DNA from 2 places in the Streptomyces bathyalis genome. Region 2 is predicted to be linked to the other one. Evidence: riboswitches for the same ligand, from Rfam matches in the RefSeq annotation. Region 2 holds a riboswitch; the other holds the start of a gene.

Region 1 (4,140 bases), 2.3 Mb from region 2:
CATCGATCCCGAACCGGCGGCCGGCGTCGAGCACGGGCGCATCTGCCTCCCCGTGCGGCACGCGGGCGTCGTGCGCGGCTACATCTGGCTGATGGACGACGGGGCGCTCGACCTCTCCGACCCGCGGCTGGCGGCGGCCATGGCGGTGGCGTCGCGGATCGGGGCGCTGCTGGCGGCCGAGACGCAGGCGGAGGCGCGCTCGGGCGAACTGCTGCGGGCGATGCTGACCGAGGAAGACCGGGGCAGGGGCGAGGAGTTGGCGGCGGAGCTGGGCGAGCTGCTCGGGCCGGCGGCGTCGGGCCCGCTGGCACTGCTCGCTGTGGGCCCCTGGCCGGCCGACGACGCTGACGGCGACGGGGAGAGCTCCGGCAGTACGGGCGCACCCGTGCTGCCGCACGTCATGGCGGGGTGCGTGCTTCCGGCCCGGCTCGCGCAACCGGCCCCCGGCGGCAGGTCGGCGGCGCCGCCCGCGCCGGAGCGGCAGCCGGTGCTCGCCTCGCTGGTGCGGCTGCGCTCGGCGGAGGTCCGTGCTCCGGCCCGTACGGCCGCCGGGCAACTGCTGCGCGTGCCGCGCTCCCCCGCCGCCGCGGGCGTCAGCGCGCCGCGCCGCGGGCTCTCCGACGCGGTCGCGGCCTGGCGGGAGGCGCTCGCCGCCGCACGGGCCGCGGGCGCGGAACCGGAGCGGCTGGGCCCGGTCGCCGACTGGGACGCGATCGGTCCGTACCGGCTGCTGGCCGCCCTGCCCGACGACGTCGCCCGCGATGCGGCCGTGGCGCCGCTGCTGCGTCCCGCACACGGCGAACTGGCGCGCACCGCCGAGGTGTTCCTCGACCACGCGGGCCAGGCGGGGCGAACGGCCGCCGCGTTGGGCATACACCGTCAGACGCTCTACTACCGCCTCTCCCGCATCGAAGCCCTCACCGGCCTCGACCTCGACGATGGCGGCTCCCGGTTGCTGCTCCACATGGCGCTGAAGGCCGCACGGCTGTGACTGCCGTGCGGGGTCCGCGACTCCGTGAGCAATGTCGGGGGTCATGAACACGAGCACGAGCGCGAGCAACGGTCGCGGACAGCAACGGCGTTCATCCACCGGTGGCGCTCGACGAGCTTCGGCTCGGTGTTCGACTCGGCATGGCTCCAGCCACCTGGGGACGGGCGTTCGCCGCGATGAGCCCCGATGAGACCTTCAGCCTTCGCTCCACCACGCGATGTCCGGCTCCGGGAGTCGGTGAAGGGCTGTCTCATTGCCCCCGATCACGGATCGGCGACGCAGCGCGCCGATTCCCTGCAAGCCCCCGTCGCGGCGGAGTGATGGCGTGCAGGTCGAGGATCTCCGGCTGCGGAGCGACGCCGGGGCCGCCCGCGCGTACCCAGGCGGTGACGTCCTCGGTCGCGTCCGGGCTGTTGACCAGCCCCAGCCAGACGGGCCGCGCACCGGCGGCGCGCCCGGCGGCGGAAGGCTGCACGACGATGACGTTGGCCTGGTCACACACGTCCAGGCAGTCGGACACGCGAACCGGTGCCTCCTCCCGCAGCCGAGCCGTCTGTGCCGCGTGATCCAGTCCGGTCACCTTGGGACTGCCGCAGCAGCAGTCCCGGCACACGACGATCCGGCACGGAGCAGGGCCGGCAGTCTCCACTGCCCCCGCTTCGTCGGATGCCTCATCGACCGATGTCTCGGGCACGCCGAACCTTCCCTCTCTCCGGGGAGATCCGCCCCGGTACGTCGAGGAGGCGACCGCGTGAGTCTCCTGGCTCTCGGGTCAAGGCTCGTCCCCGCCTTCCCACCCGCCCGGGGCAGTGGCCTGTCGGGGATCCGCTCGCCGATCACAGTGGCGGGACCGCGCCGGATTCACACCGGCTTCCTCGAACCGCCGTCGCCATGTCACGGGCCATCATTCCATCCGGGCGCCGTCCAGGGCCGAGGGCCTCCGCGGGCCCCGAAGAAGCGCCGGACGCAGATCGGCGGTCCGGACGATGACGCGGCTCGTCCCTGCAACTGCCCTGCAGCGTGCGTGACTTGACGGGCTCCCGTTGCCGGTCGGCGCTCGTGGATGTCAGTCTCCGACGCCCCCTGCGAACGGCATCGTCCGCCACCGGATGATGGCGGGGTTCAAGTACTCGGGCAACGCGGGCAGTTGAGGCGCGAGCGCCAGGGCGGCGATGACCCGCAGCATGCCTACGGCGTTCACGAAGCTCATGACGTCCTCCTTCAACGGCCTCATGCCGTTGCGCCGCGCGCCGCGGTCGTAGGCGGATTCGAGGTCGGGCCCGAGGGTGGCCAGGTCCCACTCGACGGGGCCCGACGTGACCAGTTCGAAGTCGGCGTAGAGCTTCCCGTCCTTCCCGGAGAAGATGTTCGCGGGTGGGCAGTCGCCGTGGATGGGCTGGACATCGGTCCACGGGAACGCCGTCTCGAACGCCGCGCGTGAGCTCACGAGAGGTTCCAGGACCTGCCACTCGCGGCGCGCGCGGTCCAGATCGCTCGGAGCGATGAGGTCGGGGCGGTCTTCGAGCAGGGCAAGGCTTTCCCCGATGACCCGCGGTTCGGCCGCGGACAGGAACGACAGCCGGCCGGGGTATCCGCGCAGGGCGGCGTGCAGGTCGGCAACGATTTCGGCGTTGGCCACGTAGTCGGGCTCCTTGTCCCGGTCCTCCTCGACGAACTGCCAGAACGTCATCGAGAGTCCGTCGCGCTGTACGGGCTCCCGTGGCACGAGAGGACTGGGCTGGATCACGGGGGCTCCCTGGTCTGCGAGCCACCGCGTCACGTCAAGTTCCGCCTGCTGGCGGGCGGCCTGGGAACCGAGATCCGCGGAGTGCGGCAGGACTGTGGGAATCCGGGCCACGACCGGTGACGGCGCGAGGTGGACGACCACGGAGAACAGGTCGTGGAGCACCTCGGCATCGGTCACGGTGAGCCCGAGAGCGCGCCCCGCTCCCACGGCCGCGTCGACTGCTGCGGAGGTGCGTCGGGCAATCTGCTCTGGCGTCACGAAATCGGGCATGGCTCGATCGTTCCACGCCGCAGCACGGCGTTCGACGTACAACTTCCAGCCGGTAGCGGCCACTTCGCCCGACGGACATCCGGGCCGCCGACGAACGCGAGCTCCCCGTATGGAGAACCCGGGCAGCGGCAGTTCCGCCGGGGGAGGAAATCGGGGCCGGAGAACCACCGCGCGGGCAGGTGATGGAGCAACGACAACGGCGGCCCGGTCGCCCGGGGGAGCCGGTCACCAAAACGGGCCCACGGCGGGCGAACGGACGGGGAACGTCATGTCAGCAGCGGCGTACGACCAGATCGCCGACTGGTACGAACAGGATTTCCTGCGCGGGCAGGACGCCGAGACCTCGGAGGGAAACCCCCGCAGCCTGGGCGGCCTGCTCGGGGACCTTCTCGGAACGGGCAGCGGTACGTGCCTGGAGATCGGCTGCGGCACGGGGGTCCACGCTGCCGCGCTCCGCGACCTGGGCTGGACGCCGGTCGGCGTGGACCTGTCGCGAGGGATGCTCGGCCACGCCCGCAGCCGGCTACCGGTCGCGCAGGCCGATGCCGCGAGGCTTCCGGTGAGCGACGGCTCCGTCACGGCCGCTGTCGCAGTCATGGTGCACACGGACATGCCGCACTATCCGGCGGTACTGCGGGAAGCGGCCCGTGTCCTCCGGCCCGGTGGGGTGTTCGTGCACATCGGCGTCCACCCCTGCTTCTGCGGGGCGTTCGCCGACCGCACGGACCCCGACGCGATCGTGGTCCGCCCCGGCTATCTCGACGGCGCCTGGACGAAGGCTTCCTGGACCGACCAGGGCGTACGCGACAAGGTCGGGGCCACACACCTTCCGCTGCCGGGCCTGCTCCACGCCTTCCTCGACGCGGGACTGGCACTCGAACAGTTCGCCGAGCACGGCACCCCCACCCCGATCGTCATGGCCGTGACGGCACGCAAGCGCGGCTGATCTCCCACACGTCCCGCTGACCGGCCGCCGCGGGCCGGCCGCCCCGGTCCGCCCGGGCGGTTTCCCCGCACCGGCTGCCGTCACCGTTCCGAGTGCGTAACGTCGGCGAGGTGACGAACGGGGACGGCAGCAGCCACGACGGCGGGGACGGGACCGAGGACGACGGGGACGGCCGACTCCTCGCCC
Region 2 (4,140 bases):
GGGACCCCCAGTTGTCGTCGCGGTACCGCGTCAGGAGCGAGTCGGCCAGGGCCTGCCCGGTCTCCCAAGCGAGGCGCGACGGGACGGCCTTGGGGTCGACGGAGTAGAAGTTGCGGCCGGTCGGCAGGACGTTGACGAGGCCGCGCAGGGGTGATCCGGACGGTCCCGCGGGGACGAACCCGCCGCCCAGGGCGTGCAGGCAGTTGTCGAGCTCGTCGGTGGTGGCGGCCAGCCGCGGAACGACCTCGCGGGCGGCGAACGAGAGGATCCGCGCGACCTGTTCACCGTGGCCGTCGGGTACGGCGGCCGGGTCCCAGCCGGCGTCCTCCATCGCCTGGACGAGGGCGCGTGCGGTCTCCTCCGCCTCGTCGGCGGTGGTACGGGTGGCGGCGGACTCGTCGAGGCCGAGCGCCTCACGCAGGCCGGGCAGCGTCGTCGAGCCGCCCCAGATCTGGCGTGCGCGCAGCACCGCCAGGACGAGGTCGACGCGTACGGAGCCCGAGGGTGCCTGTCCCAGGACGTGCAGGCCGTCGCGGATCTGGGCGTCCTTGACCTCGCACAGCCAGCCGTCGACGTGGAGCAGGAAGTCGTCGAAGCCGTCGTCGTCGGGGCGCTCCTCGAGGCCGAGGTCGTGGTCGAGCCTCGCCGCCTGGATGAGGGTCCAGATCTGTGCGCGGATCGCGGGGAGCTTCGGCGGGTCCATCGAGGCGATCTGCGCGTATTCGTCGAGGAGTTGCTCCAGTCGCGCGATGTCGCCGTAGGAGTCGGCGCGCGCCATGGGCGGTACGAGATGGTCGACGAGCGTGGCATGGACGCGGCGCTTGGCCTGGGTGCCCTCGCCGGGGTCGTTGACGAGGAACGGGTAGATCAGGGGGACGTCACCGAGCGCGGCGTCGGGGGCGCAGGCCGGGGACAGCCCGGCGTTCTTACCGGGCAGCCACTCCAGGTTGCCGTGCTTGCCGAGGTGGATCATCGCGTCGGCACCGAATCCCCCCTCGTCCGTGGGGGCGGCGATCCAGCGGTAGGCGGCCAAGTAGTGGTGCGAGGGCGGCAGATCGGGATCGTGGTAGATCGCGATCGGGTTCTCCCCGAAGCCGCGGGGCGGCTGGATGAGGATGAGCAGATTGCCCCGGCGCAGGGCGGCGAGGACGATGTCGCCGTCGGGGTTCCGGCTGCGGTCGACGAACATCTCGCCGGGCGGCGGTCCCCAGTGCTCCTCGACGGAACTGCGCAGTTCTTCGGGCAGTGTGGCGTACCAGCGCCGGTAGTCGGCTGCCGGGATGCGCACGGGGTTCCGCGCCAACTGCTCCTCGGTGAGCCATTCCTGGTCGTGGCCGCCGGCGTCGATCAGGGCCCGGATCAGTTCGTCGCCGTCGCCGGAGACCAGGCCGGGGATCTCCTCCTCGGGGCCGAAGTCGTATCCCTCCTCGCGCAGCCGTCGCAGCAGGGCCACGGCGCTCGCGGGTGTGTCCAGCCCGACGGCGTTTCCGATCCTGGAGTGCTTGGTGGGGTACGCGGAGAGCACCAGCGCAAGACGCTTGCCTGCGGCGGGTATTCGGCCCAGCCGGGCGTGACGCACGGCGATTCCCGCGGCCCGGGCGGCGCGTTCGGGGTCGGCGACGTAGGAGGGCAGCCCGTCCTCGTCGACCTCCTTGAAGGAGAACGGCACGGTGATGAGCCGTCCGTCGAACTCCGGCACGGCGATCTGGCTCGCGGCATCCATCGGGGAGACGCCCTCGTCGTTGTCCTCCCAGGCGCTCCTCGATCCCGTCAGGCACAGGGCCTGGAGGATCGGCACGTCCAGGCCCGTGAGGGCACCCGCGTCCCAGGACTCGTCGTCCTCACCGGCGGAGGCCTCGGCGGGCCGGGTGCCGCCGGCGGCGAGGACGGTGGTGACGATGGCATCCGCGGCGCGCAGTTCGTCGATGAGTTCGGGCTCCGGCGCGCGGAGCGAGGCCACGTAGAGCGGCAGCGGACGGGCACCGGCCTGCTCGATGGCGCCGCAAAGGGCCTCGACGAAGCCGGTGTTGCCGCTCATGTGGTGTGCGCGGTAGTAGAGCACGGCGACGGTCGGGCCGTCCGTGTCCTTCGCCTCCCGGACCAGTGGTCCCCAACTGGGGGCGGGCGAGGGGGGTTCGAAGCCGTGGCCCGTCAGGAGCACGGTGTCGGAGAGGAAGCGGCCGAGCTGTTCGAGGTTGGCGGGCCCACCGTGGGCCAGATAGGCGTGGGCCTCAGCGGCGATGCCCACGGGGACCGTCGAGGCGGCCATGAGCTGTGCGTCGGGGGCCTGTTCACCGGTGAGGACGACAACGGGGCGCCCGTCACCGAGGAGTTGGTCGAGGCCGTCCTCCCAGGCGCGGATGCCGCCGAGGAGCCGTATGACGACGAGGTCCACGCCGTCGAGCAGGGCGGGCAGTTCGTCGAGGGGCAGCCGGGACGGGTTCGCGAACCGGTAGGAGACCGGCCCGTCCGAGGCGCGGGCACTGAGCAGATCGGTGTCGGACGTCGACAGCAGAAGAATCACGCGGCGTCTGGCCTTCCTCGGGGTGTCCGCGCCCCGGGTGGTGTTTGACGGCGGGAGTTCCTGGCTCGCCCGGCCTCCATGGCCAGGGTCACAGTGGCGGGACCGCGCCGGATTCGCACCGGGCTTCCTCCCATGTCGCCGTCTGTGGCGGTGGCGGACCTGCCGGCCCACCGAGAGGCATAGTAAGGGTCACAGTCGGAATGCGGGACATACGGCCCGGTACGGCGGTGGGTATGCTCGCCGCCATGTGTACCGCCCCGGTCCGGGCATTTGCCCAGGACACGAAGCCGATTCGGGACCGCGGCGACGCATGCCCGGGGGCCTTGCGACTCCACGAGGCGGACGACGGCGCGCTCGCCCGCGTACGCGTGCCCGGCGGGATTCTCGACGTCCGCCGGGCAGAGGCGCTGGCGGCTGTTTCACGGCGGTTCGGCGACGGGGATCTGCACCTCACCTCCCGTGGCAATGTGCAGCTGCGGGGTCTCGGGCCGGGCTGTGGACGGGAGTTGGCGCAGCTTCTCGGCGACGCCGGTCTGCTTCCGTCGCACCGCCACGAACGCGTCCGCAACATCGTCGCCTCGCCGCTGGCCGGTCTCGACGGCCACGGGCACGGCGATCTCCGGCCCTGGCTGCGCGCGTTGGACGGCACGCTGTGCGCGAGTGAGTCTGCTCACGCCCTGTCCGGGCGGTTCCTCTTCGCTCTCGACGACGGCCGCGGAGACACGGCGGAGCTGGCGGCCGACCTCACGCTGACCTCCGGCGGGAACGGCTCGGCGCGGCTGCGCATCGGCTCGTGGCACTCGCCCGCCGTCCAAGTCCCGTCGTCCGATGGGCCTCTGGCCGCGCTCCTCGCAGCCGAAGCGTTTCTTCAGACGTCGGCAGCGATGCGCGGAGAGGCCTGGCGGATCGGTGAACTACCGGACGGGCCCAGGGAGTTGACGGACGCGGTCGTCCGCCGCCTCGACGAGAGGGGCGTAGCCGCGACGACCTCCGTGGAGCCGCCCGGGACCCGCGCGTCCGCACCCCTTCCCGGCGTGGTCACCGGTCCTCACGGTGAGGCGGCGCTGTCGGTGCTCGCCCCGATGGGCCGGATCGACGCCGCCCAGTGGGATGCAGTCGTCTCCGTCGCCGCGCGGGCAGGGCACCGGGAGCTGCGGCTGACACCGTGGCGCGGCCTCGTCGTGCCCGTCGTCCCCGGGGCCGGTGCCGGTGCCGATGAGCTGATGCGCACGCTCGCGAACGCCGGCCTGATCACCGACCCCGACTCGCCCCGGGTCGGAGTGGGCTCCTGCATCGGACGGCCGGGCTGCGCCAAGTCGCTGGCCGACGTCCGCTCCGACGCGGCAGCACTCACGGGCTCCGGACAGCTGCCCGTGTACTGGTCGGGGTGCGAGCGCCGCTGCGGCCACCCGCGCGGCGACCGCGTGGAGGTGGTGGCGGTCCCGGAGGGCTACCGGGTCTCGGTCGTGTGCGACGGCCGCGTCCGTTCCGCGACCACGACCAGCCGTGCCCGAGTCGCCGCCGACGTCGCTGAAGCACGCAAGAGCGGCCCGAAAGCCCCGACACCCGTGAAGCGATGAGTGGGAGCACAGTGTTCGACTACGAGAAGGACGGCG

Evidence for each region. Region 2 has a riboswitch for cobalamin ahead of cobN (cobaltochelatase subunit CobN). Riboswitches for the same ligand answer to the same signal wherever they lie in the genome.
Region 1: another riboswitch for cobalamin. It lies ahead of G4Z16_RS08290 ((2Fe-2S) ferredoxin domain-containing protein); the one in region 2 lies ahead of cobN (cobaltochelatase subunit CobN).

What each region holds. Positions count from the first base shown of each region.
Region 1 covers NZ_CP048882.1:1,928,309-1,932,448, forward strand. Annotated here, with positions in the region: gene G4Z16_RS08285 (PucR family transcriptional regulator) at 1-991, shown strand, start outside; gene G4Z16_RS08290 ((2Fe-2S) ferredoxin domain-containing protein) at 1,242-1,640, opposite strand; cobalamin riboswitch at 1,745-1,868, opposite strand; gene G4Z16_RS08295 (aminoglycoside phosphotransferase family protein) at 2,058-3,008, opposite strand; gene G4Z16_RS08300 (class I SAM-dependent methyltransferase) at 3,277-3,954, shown strand.
Region 2 covers NZ_CP048882.1:4,236,948-4,241,087, reverse strand. Annotated here, with positions in the region: gene cobN (cobaltochelatase subunit CobN) at 1-2,524, opposite strand, end outside; cobalamin riboswitch at 2,560-2,711, opposite strand; gene G4Z16_RS18435 (nitrite/sulfite reductase) at 2,758-4,104, shown strand; gene G4Z16_RS18430 (precorrin-8X methylmutase) at 4,116-4,140, shown strand, end outside.